3 regions of the Ferdinandcohnia salidurans genome follow, and region 1 is predicted to be linked to each of the others. Evidence: riboswitches for the same ligand, from Rfam matches in the RefSeq annotation. Region 1 holds a riboswitch; each other region holds the start of a gene.

The links. Region 1 has a riboswitch for S-adenosylmethionine ahead of ACFSFW_RS17140 (sugar ABC transporter substrate-binding protein). Riboswitches for the same ligand answer to the same signal wherever they lie in the genome.
Region 2: another riboswitch for S-adenosylmethionine. It lies ahead of ACFSFW_RS18225 (5-methyltetrahydropteroyltriglutamate--homocysteine S-methyltransferase); the one in region 1 lies ahead of ACFSFW_RS17140 (sugar ABC transporter substrate-binding protein).
Region 3: another riboswitch for S-adenosylmethionine. It lies ahead of ACFSFW_RS22030 (iron-containing alcohol dehydrogenase family protein); the one in region 1 lies ahead of ACFSFW_RS17140 (sugar ABC transporter substrate-binding protein).

What each region holds. Positions count from the first base shown of each region.
Region 1 covers NZ_JBHUEK010000025.1:570,173-580,158, reverse strand. The annotation lists gene gerQ (spore coat protein GerQ) at 1-109, opposite strand, end outside; gene ACFSFW_RS17170 (cell wall hydrolase) at 186-608, opposite strand; gene hemQ (hydrogen peroxide-dependent heme synthase) at 953-1,705, opposite strand; gene pta (phosphate acetyltransferase) at 2,002-2,973, shown strand; gene ACFSFW_RS17155 (MarR family winged helix-turn-helix transcriptional regulator) at 3,088-3,522, opposite strand; gene ACFSFW_RS17150 (CarD family transcriptional regulator) at 3,704-4,243, shown strand; gene lipL (octanoyl-[GcvH]:protein N-octanoyltransferase) at 4,543-5,370, shown strand; SAM riboswitch class I at 5,695-5,851, shown strand; gene ACFSFW_RS17140 (sugar ABC transporter substrate-binding protein) at 6,012-7,088, shown strand; gene ACFSFW_RS17135 (sugar ABC transporter ATP-binding protein) at 7,132-8,664, shown strand; gene ACFSFW_RS17130 (ABC transporter permease) at 8,633-9,655, shown strand; gene ACFSFW_RS17125 (VOC family protein) at 9,645-9,986, shown strand, end outside.
Region 2 covers NZ_JBHUEK010000026.1:2,023-12,008, reverse strand. The annotation lists gene ACFSFW_RS18265 (DUF378 domain-containing protein) at 1-51, opposite strand, end outside; gene ACFSFW_RS18260 (TetR/AcrR family transcriptional regulator) at 141-710, opposite strand; gene ACFSFW_RS18255 (DsbA family protein) at 923-1,846, shown strand; gene ACFSFW_RS18250 (pirin family protein) at 1,910-2,647, opposite strand; gene ACFSFW_RS18245 (sigma-70 family RNA polymerase sigma factor) at 2,832-3,548, shown strand; gene clpP (ATP-dependent Clp endopeptidase proteolytic subunit ClpP) at 3,553-4,155, shown strand; gene ACFSFW_RS18235 (Na+/H+ antiporter NhaC family protein) at 4,222-5,538, opposite strand; gene ACFSFW_RS18230 (SDR family NAD(P)-dependent oxidoreductase) at 5,572-6,336, opposite strand; gene ACFSFW_RS18225 (5-methyltetrahydropteroyltriglutamate--homocysteine S-methyltransferase) at 6,465-7,568, opposite strand; SAM riboswitch class I at 7,686-7,787, opposite strand; gene ACFSFW_RS18220 (DMT family transporter) at 7,898-8,776, opposite strand; gene ACFSFW_RS18215 (AbgT family transporter) at 8,982-9,986, opposite strand, start outside.
Region 3 covers NZ_JBHUEK010000033.1:3,021-13,006, forward strand. The annotation lists gene ACFSFW_RS22020 (methionine ABC transporter ATP-binding protein) at 1-277, opposite strand, end outside; gene ACFSFW_RS22025 (MetQ/NlpA family ABC transporter substrate-binding protein) at 417-1,253, opposite strand; gene ACFSFW_RS22030 (iron-containing alcohol dehydrogenase family protein) at 1,328-2,437, opposite strand; SAM riboswitch class I at 2,531-2,648, opposite strand; gene ACFSFW_RS22035 (alpha-hydroxy acid oxidase) at 2,795-3,937, shown strand; gene ACFSFW_RS22040 (MOSC domain-containing protein) at 4,203-4,913, opposite strand; gene ACFSFW_RS22045 (asparaginase) at 5,085-6,062, shown strand; gene proC (pyrroline-5-carboxylate reductase) at 6,384-7,238, shown strand; gene proB (glutamate 5-kinase) at 7,330-8,451, shown strand; gene ACFSFW_RS22060 (glutamate-5-semialdehyde dehydrogenase) at 8,465-9,727, shown strand; gene ACFSFW_RS22065 (TetR/AcrR family transcriptional regulator) at 9,790-9,986, opposite strand, start outside.

The DNA.
Region 1 (9,986 bases):
GCTGTTGGTATGGATATCCTCCATATGCGAATTGGTTTGGATCCATGTAGCCTCCATACTGGCCCATGCTTTGTGGGTTATACCCGTAAGCAGCATACGGATTTTGCATTGATTGATTATCTTTACTCAATGTAAGCCCTCCTCAGATTGTTAAGTTTTTCTCTTTTTAAATAAAGGCAAATGCCTTAGAAAACGTCTGGACAATCCTCCTGTGTTGGTTGGTAGAAGCAGTGTGCTTTAAACCTTCCTACGTTCGACTGGTTATACCATTGTGCCGGACAGTTTCCTGATGGTTCAAAAAACCATAAAGAAAACCTGGCTGGGTGAAATCTTTCCCCTTTTAGTACTCTTCGTGCAAGTGCAATCTCAGACGGTCGAGCAGCCTGGTAGAAATAGCCCTTTTGGGTTGCTTCAAAGCCACCAGGACTTTGAAAGACCATTTTTCGAATGGTGTTAATATCTTTAAAATCCAGACAACGTGATCTTGCGCGGTTTACCCCAACATTACCTACTAATAGCATTCCTTGTTTGCCTTCGCCTTCAGCCTCAGCACGTAACAGCCTTGCTAAAAGCTTTACATCTGCTTCCGTGTGCGCAACTACTGCCATCTTTTCACCTCACTTACAAAAGAAGACAAGGATAATGAAAAAGCCTCTTTACTAACTTATTGTTTCGGTGAAAGATGGGTTCCTACTTTTTGATTATTTTTTGGGATTTTGACTAGAACTTTTTGGTGGGTTGTTTAGAAGATTCATCATTGCATTGTATGAGCGAGGAAAAAGGATTATGAATATGGATAAAAAAAAGAGAGGAAGCCCCTCTCTTTTTTTATGTCTAGTGCCATGCGCCATCGGCTCTCTGGTCTAAGAAAAACGCTTCGGAAGGTAAAGTGCACCTTCTGTCAGCGCTTTTCTTATGCTTGTCGCCTAAGGCTGTGCGCATGTCACTTTTCTTAGTTAATGTGTAGGAATTGTGGTACTTTTTCTTCAGTTAAAATGTTTCCAACGAAGAATGCTCCGAATTCACCGTATCGAGCACTTACTTCGTCAAAGCGCATTTCATAGACAAGCTTCTTGAATTGAAGCACATCGTCTGAGAATAGGGTTACGCCCCATTCGTAATCATCAAAGCCGACAGAGCCTGTGATGATTTGTTTTACGATTCCTGCATATTGGCGGCCAATCATACCGTGGCTGCGCATAAGCTCTTTGCGTTCTTCCATTGAAAGCATGTACCAGTTGTCATTACCATCACGGCGCTTATCCATTGGATAGAAGCAAACATATTTGTTCTTCGGTAAGGTTGGGTATAAACGTCCGCGTACGTAAGGATTTTGGTATGGATCCTCATTGCTTTCGCCTGCTACATAGTTACTTAATTCAACAACAGAAACATAAGAATATGTAGGGATTGTGTATTCAGCAAGCTTTGTTTTATTGAATTCATTTTCGATTTCATTTAATTCTTCCATTGTTGGGCGAAGAATCATCATCATGAAATCAGCTTTTTGGCCGACAACTGTATATAATGCATGGCTTCCTTGGTTCTCTGCTTGAGTTTTATTCCACTTTTCTACTAAACCAAGAAATTCATGAATTGCTGCTTGTCGCTCGTCACTAGAAAGGGTTTTCCAAGACGTCCAATCGATTGAACGAAAATCATGAAGGCAATACCAGCCATCAAGCGTTTGTGCTGCTTCAGCCATTACAATCACTCCTTATTTTTTCACATGGTTATGTATTCAACACTACTATATCACAGTTTCCCCTATAGCAAAGTGATTAAACCTTAGGAGATTTTGTGAACAAAGGTGAGTGTGAGTAATTTGTCAGGTTGTTGGGAAAATTGAAGATAGTGACATAATACTGTCACATGATTTTTAAGGCTTTTTGGTTTTCAATTTGTGAAAAAAGCCGTATTCTAATGGTTGGCAGTTTTTCAGGGCGACCGATGAGCCCGTCTTACATAAAATGCATTAATAACGTGCTAGGAGGAATAAGAGTGAGCGATTTATTTACTCAATTAAAACAAAAAGTATCTGAGAAGGACATGAAAATTGTTTTTCCAGAAGGATTAGATGAGCGTATTTTAACAGCAGTAAGCCGTTTGGCAAGTGAAAAGGTGCTTGTACCAATCGTAGTTGGTGAAAAAGCAGCGGTTGAAAATAAAGCTAGCGAGCTAGGTGTTTCACTAGATGGCGTAGAAATCTATGATGCGAATTCATACCCCGAGTTCGATCAGCTTGTGGCTTCATTTGTTGAACGACGTAAGGGCAAAGCAACTGAGGGGGATGCACGTAAGATCCTTAAGGATGAAAACTACTTCGGAACCATGCTCGTGTATACCGGTAAAGCACACGGGCTAGTTAGTGGTGCAGCACACTCGACTGCAGACACGGTTCGCCCTGCCCTTCAAATCATTAAAACCAAGCAAGGTGTGAAAAAGACGTCTGGTGTGTTTATCATGGTTCGTGACGATGAGAAGTATGTATTTGCCGATTGTGCGATTAATATTGCACCAGATAGCCAGGACTTAGCAGAGATTGCCATCGAGAGTGCCAATACAGCTGATATGTTTGATATTGAACCAAGAGTAGCGATGTTAAGCTTCTCAACAAAAGGTTCTGCAAAATCACCTGAAACAGAAAAGGTAGTGGAAGCTGTCAAAATTGCAAAAGAAATGAATCCTGCCTTAGTATTGGACGGAGAATTCCAATTTGATGCGGCATTTGTTCCATCTGTTGCAAAGAAAAAAGCACCGGATTCCATCATCAAGGGAGACGCGAATGTATTTGTTTTCCCAAGTCTTGAAGCGGGTAATATTGGGTATAAAATCGCACAGCGACTCGGAAACTTTGAAGCGGTTGGTCCAATTTTACAAGGCTTAAATCAGCCAGTAAACGACCTTTCACGCGGATGTAACTCAGAGGATGTTTATAAGCTAGCTTTAATCACAGCAGCGCAAGCGTTGTAAGAATGAGAAATGGCCATGTCTTTAGGACATGGCCATTTTTTATGGGTGGGTGTCTTTTTGCTAGTGACAGTAAATAACCATTAGTGACAGTATTTCTGAAACAGTGACAGTAAATTAATGTTCAATTTCCCAATCCTTTTTTAATACATTTTTTAGTAACACTATTTGTTCTTCCCCGACTTTTTCTATGATTTGCTTTTCAATCGTTGCTTTTAGTTCCTCATTTTTCTCATAGCACTCTTCGCCAAGGGGTGTTAATTCGATTCGTTTTTCCTTTTTATTGTTTTCACCATCCATTACGTTGACTAGCCCTTTTGCTTTTAAGTTTTTAATAAATTTATGAGTAGCTTGCCTCGTTATATCGACATTTTTAGAAACAATCGCAATCGTTGTTTGTCTTTTATAGATACGCGACATGATATACCATTCTGAATTTGAAATCGCAATGTCGCTAGACTCGTTCCATAGTTTTTCAGCAATCCCTCGAAGTTGACCATGTCTCTCACTTAAGAGGTCGATTAAATCTAAATGTTGAAGTACAGGGTCCATAAATTCCACTCCCGATTTTATAATCGCCATTACTATACAAAAATTAATAGGTACTGTCAACTAAGTTGACGAAATTAGACCGAGGGTTTATTTTGTCAACCAAGTTGATATTTTTTGGATTATGGTGTATGATTAAATAAAGTCAACTAAGTTGACAATCCATTGGATAGGAGCATGATACATGTTTAACATAGGTGATCTAGTGATTTATTCGAACGTGGGTATTTGCCAAATAGATGATATATGTGAAAAAACATATGGTGGTATGACTCGGACTTATTATATAATGCACCCAATTGACGATAACTCGTTGATAATCCAAAACCCAGTGGATAATGACCGGATTTTAATGCAAGGAATCATTGATAAAAGTGAATCAGAGGAACTCTTAGAATCCTTTAAGCTACCAGGAATTCAGTGGATTGATAATAGTTCGGAACGTCAAAAAGCTTATTCTGGGATCGCTTCGTCTGGAGATAGACAAGAAATTTCAAGAGTACTTAATACATTGCTATGTAAAAAGCATGAACTCGAAATGAACGATAAAAAATTGTCGGAACATGACCGCCGACTACTTCTTTATATTCAAAAAATATTATTTAAAGAATTCGCCATTACGTTAGATACAACAGTTGAGGCCGTAACGAAAAAAATCAATCAAATGATTGCCTTTAAAATGAACAAAACCTCACGTCATGAGGTAGCTAAATACGTAAATTAAGGGTAAAATAGGACGGTATAGGAACCAGGCATAGCCTGGTTTTTTGGGGTTTATTTCTTTTAAGACCCTCATCGTTAATCTAGTATTTTAACTTTATTCATTCAGAAGTCTCCTACTTCTATAAGTGGGGGATGAATGCAAACAGAGTATACAATTCAGTCGGCGTTCAAACTCTGACTGAATAAAGTTAAAGCCTCCGGCGGATGCCACAGATTTTCAATGGAAACTTTTCGAGCAAGCTCGAAAAAATCTGGGCGCAAATACGCCATGGCGCATTTGATATTATAGGAGTATGCCTTATGACCGAAAGTCTTTTATATCAGCCTAGTTGGCGGATTATTGATCAATCTAGTCTAGGCTATCAATTTGATGCACTACAATCATTTGCGATAGATGACACTCTTTGTGCGTTTGTGGGTAAAGGGGAATCACCAGCTACAGCACGGACCTGGGTTCATCATCAAACCATCGTTCTGGGTATTCAGGATACAAAATTGCCTTTCTTGGATGAAGGGGTTAAGTTTCTTGAATCATTGGGCTACCGCGCGATTGTCAGGAATTCAGGTGGACTAGCAGTGGTATTAGATGAGGGAGTGTTGAACATTTCACTCATTTTTCCTGAGACTGAAAAAGGGATTGATATCAACCGCGGCTATGATACAATGCTTGAACTCATTCGAAAAATGTTTGAGGGCTATGAAGTCGATATCGTTGCACGAGAAATCATTGGATCATATTGCCCAGGAAGCTATGATTTAAGTATAGATGGGAAAAAATTTGCGGGGATTTCTCAGCGCCGCTTACGTAATGGAGTAGCAGTACAAATTTATTTAGGTGTGACTGGAAGTGGGGCAGAACGAGCAGACATTATTCGTCAATTTTATGATATAGGCCTGCAAGGTGCGGAGACGAAATTTGTTTACCCAGATGTAAAGCCAGAAACAATGGCTTCCTTGGCGGAGTTAGTTGACCCAAACCTTACAGTACAAACTGTCATGCTGTTGCTGCTTCAAACACTAAAAAAAGAAAGTGAGCACATTTTCGCTTCCCAACTAACGGGGGAAGAAATGCCGTTATTTGAGCAAAATTATGTGCGTGTCCTTGATCGGAACGAAAAAGCATTATAAGACCAGGGGGACGGTTCTCCTGGTTTTTTTGTGTGGAAAAATGGAGTTGTGCGGATGCAATTGCGTTTTACCCATAATTTTTTAGCCGAAAAATATTTCCACTATTAAAATATTTTTTATAATAAAAATATTGAATTTTGTTTTTGGGCGTGATATGATTCTCGTCAAGTAAGTTAATCGAACTTCATTCAGCCGGGATTAATATCCCGGTTGAATGAAGTTAGCCTCCGGCGGATGCCTCGATTTTTCAAAGGAAATTTCGAGCAAGCTCGAAAAATCGGGCGCAATTACGCCAAGGCGTAAATTGAATATATGCTGTATTTTCTCTTATCAAGAGTAGGCTGAGGGATTTGGCCCTATGACGCCCAGCAACCGACCGTAATACCATTGTGAGATGGGGCGAGTTTTTTATCGCCGGGTATAACCCGTAAGGCACGGTGCTAATTCCAACAGAAGGATTTTTCTTTCTGGTAGATAAGAGGTGCGAAGACTTTTGTATGCTTCAAGCCTCTTTCTGATGAGAAAGGGGCTTTTATTTTTGTTAAAAATGGCCTCATAAAAACAGGAGAGTGATGGCTTTTAATCTGTAAAAGTAGATTTAAAAAATAGAATGACAAACACAAAAAAAGGGGAGAAAAACAATGAAATTAACAAAATTATTATTCACAGCGTTACTAATTATCGCAGTATTGGTTGGTTGCCAACCAAAAGTAGCAGAGGAAACGACGAAAACAGATAGTACAGAAGTAAAAAACTCTGATCATCCATTAGCAAACAAAAAAATCGCTTTAATTATGCAACAAAACTTAGGAACTTTTTCTGCTCAATACATTGAAGGCGTTGAAGAGCAAGTGAAAAAATTCGCGGGTGAAACAACTGTTTTTACATCTGAGGGAGACCTAGCAAAAATGGCGTCAAACGTTGATGCAGCGGTAAACCAAGGCTTTGATGCGATTTTAGTTGACCATGGAACAAAGGAAGCCCTACAAAGCTCTATACAAAAAGCAGTTGAAAAAGGTATTCCAGTTGTAGTGTTTGATGCGGAAGTAGAAGTTGATGGAGTTACTGTTCTTGAACAAGGCGACCAGCAAATGGCTCAAATGACACTAGAGAAATTAGCGGAAGATGCTGGCGGTGAAGCAAATATCGTAAAAATTTGGGTGGCTGGCTTTGCTCCAATGGAAAGACGCCAAATCGCCTATCAAGAGTTTCTTGACAACAATTCTGGCATAAAAGAAATCGCAACATTTGGTGCAGCAACTGCTAACACTGCACTTGATACACAAGCACAGATGGAAGCTCTATTAAAGCAATATCCTGAAGAAGGCCAAATTACAGCAGTGTGGGCAGCGTGGGATGAATTTGCAAAAGGTGCTGTTCGTGCAATTGAACAAGCAGGCCGTACAGATATTAAAGTGTATGGAATTGACATGAGTGATGAAGATTTACAAATGATTCAGGCAGAAAACAGCCCATGGGTTGCATCTGCAGCGGTTGATCCAAAAGATATCGGACGTATTCAAGTTCGTTTTGCCTACCAAAAACTAAATGGTGATGAAACACCAGAACGAGTAAAACTAGAGCCAGTTTTCGTAACAAAGGATGCACTTCCTGAAGAAAAAATTACAACTGCAGAGCTTGACCAATATATTGAGGGCTGGGGTAAAAGCGAACAAGGTTACACAGATGAGCTGAAAAAGCTTGAAGCTGGAGAGTAAAAAAGAGGGCCTCCCGAGGTCCTCTGTAAAGGAGGATATGTAGATGCCTTTACTCGAAATGAAGGAAATTACAAAAAGTTTTGGTAATGTGATTGCACTTGAGAATGCTTCTTTTGAGTTACAAAGGGGCGAGGTTCACGCGTTGCTAGGGGCAAATGGCGCTGGAAAAAGCACGCTGATGAAAATTCTATCAGGAGCGTATGAGCTAGATACAGGGGTGATTACCCTTGAAGACAAAACAATTGAGATTCGTTCTCCGAAGGATGCAAAAGCATCAGGCATTCACATTGTCTATCAAGAGGTCGACACGGCGATTGTACCTCAGCTAACGGTTGCTGAAAATATTTTACTCGATACCTTTTCAACTGAAAAAAGCTTGTTCATCAATAAAAGAAAGCTTCGTGAACAAGCAGCCTCGATTCTAAAGCTCTTGAATGTCACGGATATACCCATGACAAAACAGGCATTAGAGTTATCGCTTGCCGAAAAACAGTTGGTGTTGATTGCAAGAGCTCTCGCACATGAAGCGAAGGTTATCATTTTTGACGAGCCAACAGCACCATTATCGATTGAGGAAACAAAGTACCTTTTCAATATTGTAAAAACACTGAAGGAAAAAGGAGTCGGTTGCGTTTTTATCTCGCACCGATTACCAGAGGTGTTTGAAATCTGCGACAGGTTAACGATTATGCGTGATGGCAGGACGATTACCACTTTTTCAACAAAAGAGGTGACTCCGAAAACGGTTGTTGAGACGATGCTTGGTAGTACTTTTACAGAACAGTCTTCGAAACGAAAACCTGTGAAGGGAGATCTTCTTTTAGAGGTAAACGGGCTTGATGATGGGGAAAAGCTTACCGATGTTTCGTTTACGGTTTCTGAAGGGGAAATCGTTGGGGTTGTTGGGTTAGTTGGCGCTGGAAAAACAGAGCTTGCGAAAACATTGTTTGGCCTTCGTCCTTACGAACAGGGTGATGTGATCGTGAAGGGGAAATCGCATCATTTTACTCATTCACAACAAGCAATTGAGGCGGGTTTTGCGCTTATTTCAGAGGAGCGCCGTAAGGAAGGATTGTTTATTCATGAGTCCATCTCTACGAATCTATCCTTTGCCAATCTGAAAAAATTCTCACCGTTTTTAGTTATGAACCGGAAGGCTGAAAAAAGCTATGCAGGCTCCATTATTGAATTGCTGGGAATTAAAACAAACGATACGGAAACTCTGGCTGAGCATTTAAGTGGAGGAAACCAGCAAAAGGTTGCGATAGGAAAATGGGTTTCTCGGAATGCGGGTCTCTATTTGTTTGATGAGCCGACAAAAGGGGTTGATGTCGGTGCGAAGCAGGATATTTTCAAACTTATTTATTCCCTCGCCGACGAGGGGAAAGGGATTCTTTATTTTTCTTCTGAAATAGATGAGATTATAAGAATTTCAGACCGGATTCTTGTCATGTATGATGGAGAAATCGTAAAGGAACTTTCAGGAGAAGAGGCAACACAGGATCAAATCCTTTTGTATGCTAGTGGTGGAAAGGATGACGTACATGAAAGGGAATATCATCAGCTTCCTGTTTAAATATGGGGCAATTTTATTAATGGGCTTTATCTTAATCTATTTTAGTACTGTGAACAGTGCATTTTTTTCATATGGAAACCTATCAGATATTTTACGATCCATCTCAATTGTAACACTTCTTGCATTAGGGGTTACGTTTACGCTTGTTGTTGACGGATTTGATTTATCAGTGGGATCAACGATGTCATTGTCGGTCGTGATTACGGCGTCCTTGATGGTTTGGTATGAGTTACCGCTTTGGGTGGTCCTGCTTTTACCGCTATTAGTTGGGGTTGCGGTTGGTCTTGTAAATACGTTTTTAATTGTAAAAATAGGGATACCGGATCTACTCGCGACACTTGGAATGATGTATATCGTATCAGGTCTACATCGGACCTATACGGAAGGGTATTCCATCTACAACCATATGCCATTGACGAGTGGTGGGACTGCGCCTGGTGAGTTCAGCCAAGCATTTTTATGGATTGGGCAAGGGAAGATGCTGGGATTACCGGTTCCGGTCTGGTTTATGCTCGTTTTCGTGCTGCTTGCTTATGTGATTCTTAATCATACGCGGTGGGGCCGAATTTTATATATGACAGGCGGAAATGCAGAGGCTGCAAGATTGTCAGGTATCAACACAAACAAGGTAAAGTTGATTGCGTATACCGTTTCTGGTGTGTTTGCATCAATGGCGGGAATTTTGTTTACAGCGCGTGTCGGTTCAGGACAAATTGATGCTGGCGCTTCGTTGTTAATGGAATCTGTTGCTGCGGTGTTTGTTGGATTTTCCGTGCTTGGTGCTGGAAAGCCAAATGCACTTGGAACCTTTTTTGGAGCAGCGCTAATCGGTGTTCTTTTAAATGGGCTAACCATGCTAAATCTACCATACTATGCATTTGAAATTGTAAAAGGTGGGGTGCTGGTCTTGGCACTTGCTGTGACCTACATCGGCGTTAAATATCGACCAAAAGTCATTCGTAAAAGGAGAGAGCAAAAACATGCCGCTTAAAAAACTAGAACATGTTGGAATACAAGTAAAGGATTTAGACACAACAATTGAGTTTTATACAAGAGTATTGGGGTTAGAGTTGCTAGAAAAACAGGATCATGTCGATCCAAACTTGAAACTAGCTTTCCTAGGCTTTAGTGATTCAGACGAGACGGTCATTGAGCTAATCTCTGGTTATAATCCAAACCTTCCAACAGAAGGAAAGGTTCATCATATCGCATTTACCGTTGAGAATGTTGAAGAAGAAATTGCGAGAGTCAAAGAGCACGGTGTTACATTTGTTGATGAAAATATTACGACGCTTCCAAGTGGGGCTAAATACGTTTTCTTT
Region 2 (9,986 bases), on a different contig from region 1:
TATTGCACCAATAATTACTAAAGCTAGAGCTAAACGTTGTAATCCATTCATATTTATCGCCCCTTAATTTTAGTAATATTAGGTTTTGCAATAAAAATTAAAAATATACACCCAACGTTTTATAAAATTTTACGCCGTGCCTATTTCACTTTCCTTAAATGAATTCCGTATTTTAGATAAGGTACTGCTGATTTGATCATTTCCTCTGGGCTGACATTATCCGGATTTCTTCTCCACTCTACAGAAGCCCCGTACATTCCCCAACTCAACATGACTGATGTAATTTTCAAGGTATTTTCGTCATCTGTAGGATGCTGTTTCTTTAACATTTTATAAAAAATGACTTCAAGTTGGTCCCGGATAATACGGGCAATCGTATCCTCATAACCACGGTGGCAGCGATTTGATAATGACAACTGAAAATTAGTGATTGCTTTAAAAATGATGCTAAATGTTTCTTCATTTAATTCACTTTGTTGATAGGACTCACTATTTAAATTTATGAGCAAGACTTCTGATAAAACCTTTTCCAACAAGTCATAAATATCCTCAAAATGATAATAAAAGGTTGCCCGATTAATCATGGCTTCCGTAGTGATGTCTTTTATCGTAATGTCTTTAAATTCCTTTTTTCCTGAAAGCTCAATGAATGAATCCATAATTAATTTTCGCGTACGTAAGACTCGCGGGTCTGTTTTTTCTTGTGTCATTTCATTCTCCCCCTCCCACTTTTCCAACAATTTTGGCGATGTGTTGGATATCCGACAAATCAAGTCTTCTATTGGTATATATACTTTCCATTATCCACTAAACTGAAAGTACAAAGCAAACAAAATGGGACGGGGTTACTTGTCCCAGGAAAAATATGGTGGGACGAGGGACCTGTCCCCTTGACCCAAAAAACTAAAGTGAGGGAATTCTTATGACAAACAATAATAATTTAATGTGTGATTTGGAAACTGGTGTTTGTGGTGTAGCAGGAGACGATGACATGGAAGTAATTGATTTTAACCAACCAAAGAAAACGATTGATTTGTATTATGTGACAGATCCTATCTGCTCACATTGCTGGGCGCTTGAACCAACTTTCCGTCGTTTCAAAGAGCAGTATGGACATTATTTCAATTTCCACACCGTCTTAGGTGGATTACTTGAAAAATGGCATGGCGGGCCTGTTGATCCAGCAAACGGAATTCATGGTCCTGCAGATGTTGCTGGCCATTGGAGAGAAGTTGGGGAATATTCACGTATGCCAATCGATGGATCATTGATGATTGACAATCCCGTTCAATCTTCCTTCCCACCGTCTCGTGTGTATAAAGTCATTCAAAAGAATCACGGTGATGACAAAGCAAATGAATATCTCCGCCATGCAAGGGAAGAATTATTTGCCTTCAATAACAACATCGCTGAAAAATCTGTGATGATTGAAAATGTCAATCATTTAGGTTTAGATGGAGAAGCCATTGTAAAAGAAGCAGAATCTGAAGTTGGCCAACAATTATTAAACGAAGACTTTGCTCTTGCAGCGAAACTTGGTGCCAGAGGCTTTCCAACAATAATTATGGTAAATGAAGAAAACAAAGGCGTTAAAATTGTAGGTAGCCGTCCATTGGATTATTACGTTTCCGGACTATCGAAAATAACAGGCGAAGATGCACCGCAAGCAAAGCAGCAACCTGCACTATCTGACTTGCTTGAAAAAGAAATTCTTTTTGCAAAAGAAATTGAAGTGATGTACGATTTGGAACCTTCTGCACTTCAAGCATTCATTGAGAACCAATTAAAGCCAGGCACGTTTGAAGAAAAAGAACTCCTCGGCGAAAAATACTTTGTGAAAAAATAATGGGACATAGGGACAGGTACACTGTCCCAGTAAGAAATATGGGACGAGGGACCCCTCGTCCCACTAATATGCCCATTTCCCACTGATCGTTCCCTCCATCGACACTGGTGCATTCATGTCGACATAGAATAGTACAGCTGTTGTATCCGCTACTCCAGTTATTGAAGGTAGAGGCTCCTCTAAATCTGTAACAGCTTCCTTTTTTTTAATCTGAAAATCCCCAACAGTAAGCTCACCATCTACAACATATAAAAATGGTGATAAGCCTTGGTAAACAGGTATTTCTAACTGATCCCCTTGCCTCAAATGCGCATCAAGAATATAGACATTTTGTCGAACCTTCAGTGGCGCTTTACTTTCTTCAGGTCCTACCATGAGATACCAATCACGGTTTCGAATGGGCTTTTCATGAAATTGAATCGTTGGTTCGAGATCGGATTCATAGGGTCGAACAAAAATTTGGAGCATTTCGACTTGATCATTTTTCACTTTTTCCTCATGCCAAAAGCTCCGACCCGCATTCATCATCATTAAGTGCCCAGTCGTTATCGGAACCTCTATCCCAGTTGAATCCTTATGATGCATTGTACCACGCCATACATAACTCAAAATCTCATCGTTGACATGCTCATGCATCTTTATCGTTAATCCTTTTTTCATCACAGCATGGTCGATAATACTTAACGAGCCGAACGCAAAATCTTTATTCTCCTCTAAAATATCGCCAGGCTGAATTCTTGTGATTGTAAATGGACCCTTGTATGGTTGCCAATGCTTTTCGGCAGAAAGTTTTTGTAACATTGAAAGGTCACCTTTTGTCCTTTTTGTATATTATAACAAACCCTACTAATCGTTTCTTGTTCGAGAGCTTTTACTTTGCATATAATGGAAACTAAGTAAACCTTGAAAATATTTTTTACCCCCGTATCTTTTCATACCCTTTTATTCGTTTATAAAATAGAGACGCGCTGAAGGAGTGATTGTTTTGCATAGTAAGCTTTGGAATGGTTCAGAGGACTTTAGAGAACAGAAGGAATTTTTTACTGAGGAACAACTTCATGATCTCTATCCGCTGCTCCGACGATATTGCCAGTTTATATCCCAAAACAGCTGGGATGGAGAAGATCTCGTGCAGGAATCCTTGATTAAGGCTTGGAAGCATTATAGGCACCAGCCTACAATCTCTAAAGCACTCTTGAATAAAATAGCCCGAAATGTATGGATAGACACAGTGCGAAAACGAAGCAAAGAGTCTCTTGAAGCTATTACTGATGATGGATATGATGAATCCCTGCAAATGGAGAAACGCTTCGAGGCTGTACAACAGCTTATGAGTAAGCTAACACCGAAGCAAGCTGTCATTTTTGTTTTAAAAGAAGGGTTTCAGTTTCAACTACTTGAAATAGCTGAACTATTAAACACAAATGAGACTGCTGTGAAAGCCGCCATGTATCGTGCAAAACAGAAAATGGAGAAGAAAGAAGAAATTCCACTTATCGAGCAATATTGGACAGAGGAAGATCGTGAGCAGATTCAAAAAGTACTATATGAATCTTTAAACAAGCAAGATCCATCCATATTAATCAGGACGATACCTTCTATCCATTCTTTATCGAAAAACACAAATCCAACTTGTTCTATGCAAAAATCACGATCCTACAAATTTCCTTCAAGCACTGTCTCTATGGCTATGGCTGCATAATAAGATGCAAGCGAATAAGGAGGAAAATAATTTGAATTCGATACCATATGTAATTGAACAATCCAGTCGTGGGGAACGATCGTATGATATTTACTCGAGGTTATTAAAAGATCGGATTATTTTGATTGGTGACGAAATAAATGATTCTGTTGCCAATAGTATAGTTGCACAGCTATTATTTTTAGCAGCTGATGATCCCGATAAAGATATTTCCCTTTATATTAACAGTCCCGGTGGCTCTACTTCTGCTGGTTTTGCCATTTTTGATACGATGCAATATATTAAACCAGATATTAGGACCATTTGTACAGGTATGGCTGCATCCTTTGGTGCCATGCTTTTGCTAGCCGGAACAAAAGGAAAAAGATTTGCCCTCCCAAATAGTGAAATCATGATCCATCAGCCGTTAGGTGGGGTGCGCGGCCAAGCAACTGAGATTGAAATTTCCGCAAAACGCATCCTTAAGCTTCGAGAACATACCAATCAAATCATTTCAGAACGCACAGGTCAACCAGTTGAGAAGGTAGCAAAGGATACTGATCGGGACTATTTTATGAGTGCAGAAGAAGCAAAGGAATACGGGATAATTGATGGAATAATTAAATAACCATCTTTATAGAAAAAGCGAATACCACTCTCAAATGGTAATCGCTTTTTACCTTTTCAGGATTTGTTATGCAGCCTTTATTTTTTTACCTTTATTTCGTTCAAATCTTGGAAATCCAATTAGAATGGCAATAATACCACATATTAAAATTGCAATTGGATAATAGGAATATGCCAAAATGCTTAATGGCGAAATTGCCGCCAACCCTGATGCGACAAGCATTTGTCCTCCATATGGAACAAGCCCTTGCCAGCTACTCGAAAATATATCAAGAATACTTGCAGATTTTCGTGGATCAATTTGGTATTCATCAGCAATATTCTTTGCCAATGGACCAGTGATAATAATAGAAATTGTGTTGTTAGCAGTAGCTAAATCTGTGACACTAACCAATCCAGCAATTCCAAACTCTGCCCCTTTTTTCGTTTTAATTTTACTCGTTACAAAGTTTAGAAGCCATTGGATACCACCGTTATGCTGGATAATGCCAATCATACCTCCGATTAAAATCGCAACAATGGCTAAATCCTCCATATTAATAACACCTTGGGAAACAGCTTTTATAAATCCAGTCAAGGTGTAAGAACCATCAACTAAACCAATAATCCCTGCAAAAATGGTCCCACCTAGAAGAACAATTAAGACATTCACTCCCAGTAAAGCAACAATTAGGACGGCTAGGTATGGAACTACTTTAATAAACTCATATGAGTAATCTCCTAAAGTTTCAACACTATTACCAGCAGTAACGAACCAAAGAATGATTGCAGATACGATAACGGCAGGTAACACAATCAGAAAGTTAGTTTTAAATTTGTCACTCATTTTCGTTTGCTGTGTTCGTACCGCTGCGATGGTAGTATCAGATATCATCGAGAGGTTATCTCCAAACATCGCCCCACCAATGACCGTTCCCATTGCTAAAGCCAGCGGTATCCCAGTTTGTTCTGCAATGCCAATACCAATTGGAGCAAGTGCGGCAACCGTTCCCATTGATGTCCCCATCGATAGAGAAATGAAACAACCGACAACAAATAATCCGACCATTAATAGATTACTAGGAATAAAAGTTAACCCCATATTTACGGTAGACTCAACTGCCCCCATGCCTTTTGCAGTTTCAGCAAATGCACCAGCTAAAATAAAGATAACCGCCAACAGCATAATGTTGGGGTGACCAGCACCTTTTGTAAATATATCAATTTTCGTTGATAATTTTTCCTTTTTATTCATTATTAATGCAATGGCAGAAGCAATAATAATCGCAACATTTAATGGCATATTTGAAAAATCACCGGAAATAGCTCCAGTGCCGACAAATAATAAGACAAAAATTAATAATGGAAACAACGCAGAGAAGCTTCCTTTTTTTACATCTTCCATTTCTACCAACTCCTTTCATTTTAAAAGATGAAATCAGTGCATCGTCATTCCACCCGTAACATTTATCCCTTGCCCCGTCATATAATCCGAGTATGTTGAGGCTAAAAACACAACAACATTTGCGATATCTTTAGGTTCAGCCGTTCTACCTAGCGGAACCTGAGAACAGTCCTCCTGCCTTATTAGCTCAGCATTAAGCCCTCTTAACTCACCGCCTATTACTCTTTCCTTACGCTTCATGTCAGTTTCTACGATGCCAGGACAAACCGCGTTCACATTGATTCCATCTTGAGCCAATTCAATTGCCATTGTTTTTGTAAAGCCTAATACAGCATGTTTGGAAGCAACATAACTTCCCATTAATCGGTACCCATTTTTACCCGCTTGCGAGGATATGTTGATAATCTTTCCACCTTGCCCTTGCTTTTTCAGGATTCTTGCGACGGCTTTACTGAACAGGTATACTCCTTTTGCGTTCACGTCCATCACAAGGTCCCAGTCTTCTTCTTTTATATCTACGGAGTAATCCATTTTTGAAATTCCGGCGTTATTCACTAAAATATCTAAACGCCCAAAATGCTCCATTACTTCTTGAACCGCTTTTTCAACCTGTGCGGCTATTGTAACGTCTGCCTGGAAGTAAACTAACTTTTCATTGGAATTTTCCGCATTAAATTCTCTATCCACTACAGCTACTTTAGCCCCACACTCTAAAAATGCGTCCACAATCGCTTTTCCGATACCTTGGGCACCGCCAGTTACAATAGCTACTTTTCCTGTTAAATCCATACAATACATTTTAGTATCCTCCATGCCTTCATAAAAAAAGTATTCGCGTCTGATTACTTGGTTTTATCCTGTAAAAGGAACAGGTACACCGTCACACCTGCTAATGCAGTTGGACGAGAGCCCCGTCCTTGTTTCCTTTATCCCCAAATTTCTTTTGAGATATCTACAATGTATTTCAATTTCGCCCATTGCTCTTCTTCAGTTAAAATATTTCCGTGGTGCGTCGAAGCAAAACCACATTGCGGGCTGATACACAAATTTTCAAGTGGTACAAATTGTGATGCTTCTTTTACACGTGCGATAATATTCTCTTTAGATTCTAATTCTCCACGCTTTGATGTAAATACACCAAGAACAACGCGAGGGCCATTATTTGGGATATACTCTAATGGAGTGAAGTCCCCCGAACGATCGTCATCATACTCTAAGAAAAAGCCATCCACTTTTTCTTTCGCAAAAAGAGTAGGAGCAATTTTTGCATAGCTTCCTTCGAATGCCCAGTTAGAACGGTAATTTCCACGACAAAGGTGGGTCGTAATTGTTAAATCTTCCGGCTTTCCCTCTAATACGCCATTAGCCACTCTTAACGCTAATTCGATTAATTCTTCACGTGTTGAACCACTATCATTAAAAGGGATCTCCGGTGCATTGAGACCTGCTATGTAAACATCGTCTAGTTGTAAATAGCGGCAGCCTGCCTCATAAAAGGCTTTAATGGCATCTCGATATGTTTGAATAATATCATTCGCATATTCCTCAAGATCAGGATAGATTTCCTTGTTACGGATTCCAGCATTAAACAATTGATTCGGACTTGGAATGGTTTGCTTTGCAATCGCACGGTCACCCACGATTTCTTTAAATTCAATGAAATCTTTAACATGTGGGTGCTCAGGATTAAAGGAAATTTTCCCAATAACTCGCACGTCGTATCTCTCGGTCTCTTCTTCCTTGAACTTAAAGCCATGGTTCGGAACATAGCCCTCTACTCCATTCAAATGCTCTAAGAAATCTGTGTGCCAAAATCTCCGGCGGAACTCGCCATCTGTAACGGCATGTAAGCCAATTTCAATTTGTTTATCTACAATCTTTTTAATTTCTTCTGTTTCAATATCATGAAGTTCGTGTGCTGAAATTGCTCCAGTTTGAAAATCTTTTCTTGCCTGATGAATTACTTCTGGACGTAATAAACTTCCTACATGGTCTGCACGAAATGGAGCCTTTACTAACGTTTTTGTCATTTTAAAACCTCTCCTACCTTTTAATTTTGGGACAAGGGACCTGTCCCTCCGTCCCACACAAAAAACCCTCTTCTTGCAAATAAGAAGAGGGTTGGATAGACATATGAAGTCCCGCTCTTCTTATCTTCTAGCTTGTTGCTACTGGAATTGGCACAGTACTTAAAAAAGTCTGTTGCCGAGGCTTCAAAGGGCCAGTCCCTCCACCTCTCTGGATAAGAAAATTCGAAATATTAAATTATGAATTAAACTTTACGCTCAAATGTAAAATTTGTCAATAGTAATTTTCCAAATAAACCTTTGGTATCGACTTGTTGTGTACTTCTTACGCTCTACGACTTTTTAGTGTTTTTCCAATTAATCTCACTTATAAAAGTAGATCCCAAGATTAAGATGCCACCGACTATTTGTATGAGGTTCATACTTTCATTTAAGATAATGGCAGCCATGATTACAGCGGAAATGGGGTCAATATAGCTTAATACGGCAATCGTTTGACCTTTTAATTTTTTTATTGCTGAAAAATATAATAGGTACGCAACCCCTGTGTGAATGATCCCAACCATTAGTAATAGACTGATTGACTGTAGACCAAGTCCTGAGTAATTCAGGCTTTGCGTAGCTAAAACGTATGGAAACAGTACAATCGAAGCCATTGAAAGCTGCATAATGGTAGTTTCAAAATCTGATAGGCCTTTGATAAACTTGTTGATTAGAATCATACTTGCGTAAAAAGCTGCAGCGAGTAAGCCATTCAAAATGCCTACAGGATGGTTGTATGTTCCTGCCGATGTTTCAGCACCTGGATTAACAACTAAAAGCAAACCTACAAAGGCGAATACAATGCTAGTTCCCTTCATCCAAGTCCATTTTTCTTTCAATAATAGCGGTGCCAAAATCATAACAAACACTGGGGCAAAATAATAGCTTAGTGTAGCATTCGAAATAGTTGTATATCGATAAGATTCGAATAGAAAAATCCAGTTGAAGCCCAACGCTGCCCCGGATAAAAGCAGTAAGATAAGATTCCGTTTTGACATTTTCAATGAAAACTTTTGCTTTACTAGAAAACTGGCACCAATTAAAAACAAACTTCCAATTGTCCCCCGAAATAAAGCCATTTCGCTCGAAGAAAGATCAATATTCTTCACAAACAACCCAATACTACCAAAAATCAGCATTACTCCTATAAAAATAAACTTTGCCTTCATATCCCTACTCCTATTTATAGTCCCGCCCTCTTCCCCTATGTGGCAAAAGAACAGGCACAAAATGTCCTAAAACTAAATGAAACAGAAAATCTCTAATATGAGATTCTCTGTTTCACATGTTACATTGCTTTATTTAAATTGTCAGCCTATATTTTTATTTCCTGAATCTTTTACGTAAAAAATCTTAATCTCGTAATCTGTCCCTCTATAGATGAATCGGTCCCTGTGGTCCAACTGGAACACCGATTAGGTACCAAATCACTGCAATTATGATCCAGAATATACCGAAGAATACCGTGTATGGAAACAATCCAGAAATCAATGTTCCTAACCCAATATTTTTATCGTATTTTTTCGCAAAAGATAATAATAGTACCAGATATGGAAGCATTGGGGTAATAGGATTTGTAATCGAATCTCCCACGCGGTAAATGGCTTGTGTAAAGGCCGGGTGGTAATCCAAATACATAAACATCGGTACAAAGATTGGAGCAAGAATCGCCCACTTTGCTGATGCACTTCCAATTAGCAGATTTACAAATGCAACAAAAATAATGAACAAAATGATTAACGGAACACCTGTTATCCCTATATCATTAAGGAAGTTAGCCCCTTTAATCGCAATGATTGGACCTAGATTACTCTCGCTAAAGAATGAAAGTAATTGTGCGGCAAAAAACACTAAGACAATGTAAGGTCCCATCGTGCTCATCGATTTTCCTAAAATATTTCCAAAATCTCTTGAACTAGTAATTGTTTTGGCACCAAGTCCATAGAAGAAACCAGGAATAAAGAAGAAAATTGTTAATAATGGTACAATCCCTGAAATTAATGGGGATCCATCGATAATCGAACCAGTTTCCGGATTACGTAAAATGCCATTTTCAGGAATAATCAGCGCCAATAAAACAATTACATAGACAGCTGTAGATATTCCTGCCCATTTTAGTCCGCGACTTTCATCTAATGAAATGTTTTCAATTGCCTCAATTTCACCTGTATATTCCCCAAATCTTGGAATCGTAAATTTATGCGTGACCCATACAGAAACAAATAACAGGACAATTGCTGATACCGCGATAAAATAATAGTTCATAGCAGGATTTGCTACATAATTTGGATCTACCGTCTGAGCAGCTGGACCGGTAAACCCAGCGACAAGTGTATCAGACATGCCAATAATGAAGTTTGCAGCAAATGCTCCAAGTGT
Region 3 (9,986 bases), on a different contig from region 1:
GATTAAAGCCTTGGAAAATCATTCCGATTTGTCCCCGAGCTTCACGGAGTTTTCCAGTTGAGAGCTTTGTCAAATCTACATTATTCACAATTACAGACCCAGAGTCAGGTTTTTCTAAAAGGTTCACACATCGGATAAGGGTACTTTTTCCTGCACCGCTATAACCAATTACACCATATATCTCCCCTTTTTTTACTGAAATGGAAACATCCTTTAACGCGTGAATTGAACCCTGTTTAGCTGTAAAAGTTTTTGAGATTCCCACTAGTTCAATCATTTGTAAAACTCCCTTCTTTGCTGGTATAACGTCCTTTTTAAAGATAAAAAGGTTTGTAGTAATCATCCTACGTTAAAAACTAGTATTGCTAGTAAGGAGGACGCAGTAAAAAGGTTACCGCGTCCTCCTCTCAAATTGCTTACCAAGATGGAACAACAGATCCGTCAAATTCTTCCTCAACGAATTTTGCTATTTCTTCACTGCGATAAATATCCGCTAATTTCGTAATAATTTCATCATCTTTGTTTTCTGTTCTTACGGCAGCATGGTTTACAAATGGAGAATCCTTAGGTTCGATAAAAATTGCATCCTTGGATGGTGTAAATCCTGCTTCAATCGCAAAGTTCGTATTAATCGCTGCTGCATCAAGCTCATCTAGTTGACGTGCAATTTGTGCAGAGTCAAGTTCAATGAACTCATAATTATTTTTGTTTTCCTCAATATCCTTAACAGTTGAGTTAAGACCAGTATCTGGATTTAATTTAATCAGACCAGCTTTTTCAAATAGTAATAGTGCACGTCCGCTGTTTGTAGGGTCACTAGGTAAACCAATTTTAGCGCCATCTTTTAGCTCCGCAATATCCTTTACCTTTAATGAATAAACTCCCATTGGGAATGATACAGTGTCAAATGATTTGACAAGGTCTAATTTTCGGTCTTCTTTAAATGCGTTGAAGTATGGCTCCGTTTGGAAAATATTTAAATCAAGCTCTTTTTCGTCTAAAGCAATATTCGGCATCACATAGTCAGTAAAGACTTTGATTTCGATATTTAGGTCTTCTTTTTCAGCAAGCTCTTTTACTTTTTCAAGGATTTGTTCGTGAGGACCAGCTGTTACTCCAATAACTAGCTTTTCATCACTATATAAACCTTCTGCTTTTTCGTCCTTTGAACCACTAGACTCGCTGCTTCCACCACAAGCTGCAAGAGTCGAAATAATTAAAACAAGTATACTAGCTAACAACCACTTTTTCATGTTTTTTCCTCTTTTCGTTGTATATTCATATTTAATCAGATTTAGATTTTTTCATATATCTGTAATATGTAGGTTTAATCAATTTTTGTGAAAGTAAGATCTTCCACGTTACGTATGGCTGATAAGAGTGCATCTTCTGAAATATTGATATCCATAAAATGGATAGACTCTTGTGGGAGAGTTGCTTTTTTAATTATCGCTTCCAAAAGAGTTTTGTTTTCTGGATCAATATTTAAGTCTTTTAAATTTACTGGAAGTCCCCATTCATGATAATAGCTTGATAGTCTTAAAAGCTCTTGCTCTTTATTTTCTAGAGCTAACTGGACCAGAGTTCCATATGCAACAAGCTCACCATGTAAAAAGTTTCTGGCTTGGTTTGCTTCAGTAAGGCCATTATGAATGGAATGTGCTCCTGCTACTCTTCCTGCCTTTCCACCGAAACCACCGACCATACCACCAGTCATAATAATGGCCTCAATCACTCTAACCAGTTCATCAGAGACACTTCCTTTAGAGGCAGATTGGATAGCCACTGTTGCATCCTGTAGTAGAACATCTCTGCAAATAGATGCTGAGAACTTTGAAACCTTTAGCCAAACCGGTAGCTCTTGATTTTTGAAAAACGCAGACAATAATGCCTCTGCTTCGTAATACTTCGCTAGTGTATCACCAATTCCTGCTCGTAGGTACTTTACTGGAGCTAAGGCAATAACAGCAGGCTCAATAAGTACTAAGGTATTGGCAAGAGGGAATTCAGTGTAGTGTGTAAAAACTCCATTTTGGTCATAAAACACACTAAGTGGAGTCCATGCCGCACATGTAGATGCAATACTTGGAATCAATATTGATTTTATACCTGCATTAATTGCTGAAGCCTTCGCAGTGTCTAGTGCAGTTCCGCCTCCGATACCAATAACTGCATCAACTGAGTTTACTGATAGATGATTAGAAATACTTTCTACACTTTCTAAGGTACAGTGACCCTCAATGAAGGTAAAACTTGACATAGGTAAATTGGTTATTATCTCCGGTAAATAGGTGGATACTGCATTCCAGGCCTTCTTACCGCATACTATATGAATTTTTTGAACCTTTAGCTCAGATAAAAGGATTTCTAATTCCTTAAGGCTCCCTTCGCCAATTCTAAAATGACCGGGTGCTCCTTTTACTGTTTGTATTGACATATACTCCATCCCTCCATTCTTTTAAGTGATTTACCAGAAAATAAAAAAACCTCTCATAAAGAGAGGCGTGGATTTACTTTAGAAGTAGTACCTCTCTCATTTTTCAAAATACAATGTATTTTGCAGGATTTAGCACCTGTTCATGTCTAAGTAAAACATGAATGGTTGCCGGGCTTCACAGGGCCAGTCCCTCAGCCGCTCTTAATAAGAGATTGTTATGAAATTTATTATTTTGATATTAAACTTGTTTAAAAGGTAAGTCAATCTTTTTTTTCTAAATTGTCAAAAATTCAATTGACTACCTCATTTTTAAGTAGTAGGTTAATTACAATAAATATGGAAAGAAGGCTTTATACAATGAATATATCAAAAGTGAAAGATGCGTACATAGAGAATATTGTGAAAGATGAATATTTTCCAGTCTCCTATGAAGAATTGGAGCAGGAAGCGAAAAAGAAAATGTCTGTTGGAGGATTTGGGTATGTTCGTTCAGGAGCAGGTGGGGAAGTAACCTTACGGGAAAATCAAGAATCATTTGCCAAGTATTCCATTGTACCGAGGGTTTTACGAGATGTATCAAATATCGATACAAGCATCACCTTGTTCGGGAAAACATACCCTCATCCTTTTTTGCTGGCCCCAGTTGGAATGCTAAAATTGGCACATGAAGAGGCAGAATTAGCTGTATCAAAAGCGGCCGCTGCTTATCAAGTGCCTTTTGTCCAAAGCACCGTTTCTAGCTATTCAATTGAAGAGGTAGCGGAGGTATCTGGTAATAGCCCGAAATGGTTTCAACTCTATTGGTCGAACAACAAAGAGGTTTCCTTTAATATGGTAAAACGAGCTGAGGAGGCGGGTTACGAGGCAATTGTTCTAACAGTTGATACGGTTATGATGGGCTGGAGAGAAGAAGATATGAAGAATCGTTTTTCACCATTAAGGCAGGGTGTAGGGAAAGCCAATTATGAACAAGATTCGGTATTCTTATCTTCCCTAGATAGTCAAGATTCAGAGTCTATTATTCAGGGAATCTTAGATAATATTCATCATCCTTCACTTAACTGGACTCATGTCGTTGAATTAAAGGAACGGACCTCATTGCCAATTTTATTAAAGGGAATTCTTAGTACGGATGATGCTAGACTTGCGGTTGAAAATGGTGTGGATGGAGTTATTGTTTCCAACCATGGAGGTAGGCAGCTTGATGGTGTGATTGCTGCCATTGATGCATTACCACTTATAGTGGAAGAGATAAAGGGTGAAATTCCCGTCTTATTTGATAGTGGAATTCGACGCGGTTCTGACATTGTTAAGGCACTTGCGTTAGGAGCAGAGGCGGTCTTTATTGGTAGACCGTTTGTGTATGGACTTGCGGCTGCAGGACAGAAAGGTGTAGAGAAGGTGATTGGCAACTTTGTTCAAGATACAAAGGTTTCCATCGCTTTATCTGGTGTCTCCTGTGTTAAAGACCTTAAATCAATTCGATTAATAAAATCATAATTTTGAAGTCGCTAGAATGAGAAGAACATTGGGTCTAATGAAGGGCGTTTAGTTCACCATACTGGGTTGAATAGGTCTTCATAGATGTAATGAAGGACATTTTATCTTCGATTCTCGGTAGAAGTGGTCTTCATCGAGGCAATGAAGGCCACTTTATCCTCAATGCCAATCTGTTTTGTCCTTCATGCTAAACAAATATATTCAGTCCAATTTAACCGTTTAACCTGTTACAGATTAGACAAAAATTTTTCAAGTTCCGGCAAATCTAAATATTCGGTCCGTAAACACGGTTTTCGATTGATTTTGATTCACCTTTTAGTCGTTTTGCTAGTGTTTCTTTCCAATTCGCTGCAAGGTATTTGCAGTCTGCAAGTTGCGCAGTTGCCTTCATATCCTCATTCTTTTCATGCATGACTTCATTGCAACGAGCAATGGTCCATTCAGGGTATGGGCGTTCTATTAACTTGATTTTATCCTGCTCTTTAACAATGCCTTCTTTGACAACGCGGAAATACCATCCGGTTCGTCCGCTATTTTGAATCCGTAATGCAAAATCTAGTATTTTAAAGCGACGAGCAGGCTTCCAGCACGGCTGACGTGGTTGTGAAACTTGAACCAAAGCCTCTCCTACCTCATAAATATCCCCGATGCAAACATTGGATTCATCAAGACCCACAATAGAGAAGTTTTCTCCCATTGCTCCTGCGACAATTTGATCATGATTCAATTCACTTTGCCATTTTTCATAATGAGTTGCTGCATAGGCCAGAACGGCTTTTTCAGGTCCGCCGTGATTTTTTAAATCAGCTTGACCATCCCCGGTTAAACTCTCTTTACCAAGCATTACCGGATTATGAATGGGTTCTTTAAAAATACCACTTGTCCATTCTTTATCCATAAGCTTTTTCGCATTTGGGTCACCCATTGTTTTGGGTTTGCCAATAAATAATTGGTTAATGTATGGTTGGCTCTCCATTTATCTATCACCTCTAGTTTTAGTTTACCACTATTGAATAGAAGGAATTTGTCCAATATGGCTTAAAGTGATGGTAATTTCTTTTAATTCAAACTATTGAAACAAGTGGTGGCGAGTTATACTATTAAATTAAAAGCTTCTAATGGTTGTTTTAGATTGAGGAGGGTAACCGTGGATAAGAAAAAAATCATTATGTTAAGTACAGGTGGGACAATTGCCAGTAAACGAAATCCAGAAACGGGGCTGTTAACAGCTGGTGTGATGTCTGGTGAAGAACTATCTGAAATGTGTGATCTCCCTTCATATATAGATGTTGATGTGATATCTGTCTTTCAGATACCTAGTAATCATATGACGTTTGGTCATTTAATTACTTTGAAGGAAAAGATTGAAGAGGTCTTTGAAAGCTCAGATGTAGATGGAGTCGTAGTCACTCATGGGACGGATACATTAGAAGAAACGGCATATTTCTTGGATTTAGTTATCGCTGACGAAAGGCCAGTTGTGATCACTGGTTCACAGCGGGGACCTCAAGTGAATGGAACGGATGCTTTTGTTAACTTGCGCCAATCCATTCTATTAGCTGCATATCCAGAATGTAGGGGTCTTGGAACGGTTGCTTTATTTAATGAGAGGGTCTTTTCAGGGCGATACATCAAGAAAAAACATGCTTCAAACGTTGATGGATTTACGTCTTTTGGCTTTGGTTACCTAGGAATTGTGGATCAAGATACAATATTTATCTACCAAAAACCAGTAAAACGGGAAACATATACTTTGAAAACCTCATTACCTACTGTTGAGCTTGTAAAAACCTCGCTTGGTTCAGATGGTAAGTTTATAGATTGTGCTACTGATCATGGGGCTAAAGGAATTATTGTAGAAGCCCCTGGTAGAGGTCATGCACCGCCTTATATCCTTGATAGTGTAAAAAGGGCAGTTGAAAAAGGGATATATGTACTTCTTACAACAAGTGCTGAGGAAGGGGAGGTAAAGATGGTTTATGACTTCCCGGGAAGTGCTTGGTCCTTACAAAATGCGGGAGTCCTATTAGCTAGTGATTATGACAGCAAGAAGGCACGAATTAAATTAGCAGTTCTTATTGCAGCGGGCATTAAAGATATAAATGAAGGTCATTTTCATCATTAAATTCTAGGAAAAGAATAGGTTCATTTGTTATTTGAAAAGTAAGCAAAGGCGGTGGACCTGTCCTTTTTGTCGGTTTTAGTAGTAGTTTGTAACATTTTGGGACGAGGGACCTGTCCCTTTGTCCCACTAACTGGCAAATTATTGGCTCAGGCGTGTTTTGAGCGGATAGAAGGTGGTTTGATGTGATTAGCTTACTTTGGTAGCGTTTACACTCGCTAATTGAATCATATGCATATGACTTTCCGAGATACCCTTGATAATGGTTTTAAAGATGTTACGATAAATACGTTGTTAAAATTTTTACCACAAGGGAGACATTTGATGTTACATGAAAAAACAATCGCTTTTATAGGGGCAGGATCAATGGCAGAGGCAATGATTTCAGGAATTGTTGCAGCTGGAAAAGTCCCTTCGAACCAGATTTTTGTTACCAATCGTTCGAATACTGCAAGACTACAACAGCTTGAAGAAAATTATAAAATTAATGGTTTAACAAGCCAACATCTAAACCTACGAAATATCGATATGATCGTCCTCGCAATGAAACCTAAGGATGCAGAAGTTGCATTACAGTCCATCAAAGATTCACTTCAACCGCACCAACTCGTTTTATCCGTTTTAGCGGGTATTACCACAACCTACATGGAGCAGCATTTACCAGCGGGGCAACAGGTGATTCGGGTGATGCCGAATACATCTAGCATGATTGGAGAGTCTGCAACAGCAATTTCAGCTGGTTCCACGACTACTACTGAAAATATGTTACTAGCAAAAGACCTACTCGAATCAATTGGTGAAGTTTACGAAATTCCAGAGGAGCAAATGGATGTGTTTACAGGAGTAGCGGGTAGTGGACCTGCCTATATTTATTACCTAATGGAACATATGGAAGCAACAGTGAGAAAAGCAGGATTACAGGAAAATGTGACAAGAGATATTATTGCTCAAACGATTGTCGGGGCAGCAAAAATGATTCAGCAACAGAATGAGACACCGACCACATTACGAGAAAATGTGACTTCCCCAAATGGAACCACAGCTGCAGGTTTAGCAGCCTTAGATAAAAATGGTGGCGGTAAGGCGATCTCACAAGCTATTAAACATGCAGCAAAGCGTTCCCAAGAAATCAGTTCACAGCTTGAAGGAGCTAATGAGAAAAAAGTTCAAGCTGTTTAACATAAGCATATAACCCTTTTACGGGCGATAAGCGCTTGTAAAAGTATTATCGTCCGGCAATCAAAAACAAAAACAGATAAGGATTGATCGGATGTCCATAGAAAAAAGAGTTGTTATTAAGGTCGGAAGTAGCTCGTTAACGAGTCGTCACGGAGAAATTAGTAAGATAAAACTAGAAAAACTGACGAATGAAATTGCCGAGCTGAAGGATGCAGGGCACGAGGTTGTCCTTGTATCATCAGGGGCAGTCGCTGCTGGATATAGAAAGCTTGGCTGTCTTAAACGCCCAGATTCATTGCCGGAAAAACAAGCAGCTGCATCGATTGGTCAAGGATTATTAATGGAATCGTATTCCCACCTCTTTTTATCGCACGGCTATGTGGCTTCGCAAATTTTAATTTTAAGAAGCGACTTTTTGGATGAATCACGTTATCAAAACGTCCGCAACACGTTGAACGTTTTATTAGAGCGGGGAATTATTCCAATCGTTAATGAAAATGATACGCTTTCGACAGAGCGTTTGAACTTTGGTGATAATGATACATTGGCGGCTAAAGTTGCTGGATTAGTGGATGCCGACCAACTGGTCATTTTATCTGATATAGATGGTTTATATGATAAAAACCCGACTTCACATGAGGATGCTAAGCTGATTGAGCGAGTGTCTGAAATTACGGATGAAATCGAGAATGCTGCGGGTGGATCTGGAAGTGCTGTTGGTACAGGTGGCATGAAATCTAAAATTGAAGCCGTGAAGATTGCGATGGCTTCTGGGATTTCCACCTTCTTAGGAAATGCAAACAAAGGAAATATAATCGTGGATGCCGTGGAAGAAAAGGCGACGGGTACGTATTTTGATTGTAAAAAATCTGTGACAATACTTAATCAAAAGAAAAAGTGGATTGCCTTTCACTCGGGGTCCAAGGGAGAAATAATCATAAATGCCGATGCAACAGAGAGAATTGTAAAGAACAGAAAGAGCCTACGGCTAAAGGAAATTCTTCAGGTCGAAGGTAGGTTTGAAAAAGGTGCTGTTGTTCGTGTAGTGGGCTCGGATGAAGAAGAAATAGCCAGAGGTTTGGTGAAAATCTCTTCAGAGGATTTAGGACGGATGCTACAGTCTCAAAGAGATCAAGTAATCGATTCCACTGTCATCATGGAAATGGGAGATTTTGTTTGCCATATTGATGCACCAATCACAATAGGAGTTTAAAAGGAGGAATTAGGTGACTTTAGTAAAAGAAAATGTAGATATTAGAAATCAAGCCCGTGAAGCAAAAAAAGCGGCTAAACAAGTAGGTATTCTATCAACTGACGATAAAAACAGGGCATTATATATATTAGCTGAACATTTGGAAGCAAGCTTTGAAACCATTTTAGAAGCAAATAAGGTTGATTTACAAAAAGGGGAAGACGCCGGATACACGCCAGCATTCATGGATCGGCTAACCCTTTCAAAGGAACGTATTTTTGATTTTGCAGAGGGACTTCGCCAAGTTGCTGCTTTGGAGGACCCAACAGACCAAGTCATCTCAGATTGGACATTAGAAAACGGCCTACAGGTGAAAAAAGTAACCGTACCTTTGGGCGTTATTGGAATGATTTATGAGGCACGACCAAATGTAACGGTTGATGCAACTGGGCTTGCGTTGAAATCCGGAAATGCAATTATTTTAAAAGGTGGCTCATCAGCGATTCACACAAATAAAGCAATCGTTGAGGTGATTCAATATGCGCTAGAGCATACGATGATACCAAGGGAAGCTGTTCAATTTATTGCAAGTACGGATCGAAAAGCTACAGGACAGCTTTTTACGATGAAGGAATATATTGATGTGCTTATTCCACGCGGCGGGGCCTCTTTGATTCAAACGGTTGTTAAACAGGCGACAGTTCCTGTACTTGAAACAGGTGTTGGAAACTGCCATGTCTATATTGACGCTGAAGCTGATGTCAATAAGGCGTTGCCTATCCTTGTGAATGCAAAAACGGATCGACCGGCTGTTTGCAATGCTGCGGAAACAGTCCTTATCCATAAGGATTGGTTGCTAAAGCATAAGGATGCCCTTGTGAAAACATTACAGGAACATTCTATTACAGTGCATGGCGATGAACAGGCATTATCAATTATCCCGAACGCTATCCTAGCAGGTGAAGAAGATTGGGCAAATGAATACTTAAGTTTGCATATTGCGATGAAAATTGTTGAAGATGTGCACGAAGCCATTGACCATATTGAACAGTACGGGACAAAGCACTCAGAAGCGATTATTACAGAAAATCAAGAAGTAGCAGATGTATTCATGAAACTTGTCGATGCATCTTCTCTTTATCATAATGCTTCAACCCGATTTACAGATGGTGGAGCCTTAGGGTTTGGAGCGGAGATTGGCATTTCAACGCAAAAGCTTCATGCACGTGGACCAATGGGACTACCAGCACTAACTACAGTAAAATTCTTAATGACCGGAAATGGCCAAATAAGATAATAGAAACGAAACACGACAGAATGCTCAGCATCCTGTCGTGTTTTTTGATGAAAGCGAAAAATTCATTGTTTCTCAAAATGGGTGCTTAGTAAATGAGCGATCCATTTACAATGTGGAAGGTTCCGGATGTTTTCCAAGAGCCCGTTAATAATCGCAGGGCTATATGTTCGTTCATCCACCTGTTCTTGCAATAGCAACAGAGATTCCTTTTCAATGGAATCCTCCATTTCTTTTACTTTCTCCTCAATTAACGAAATCA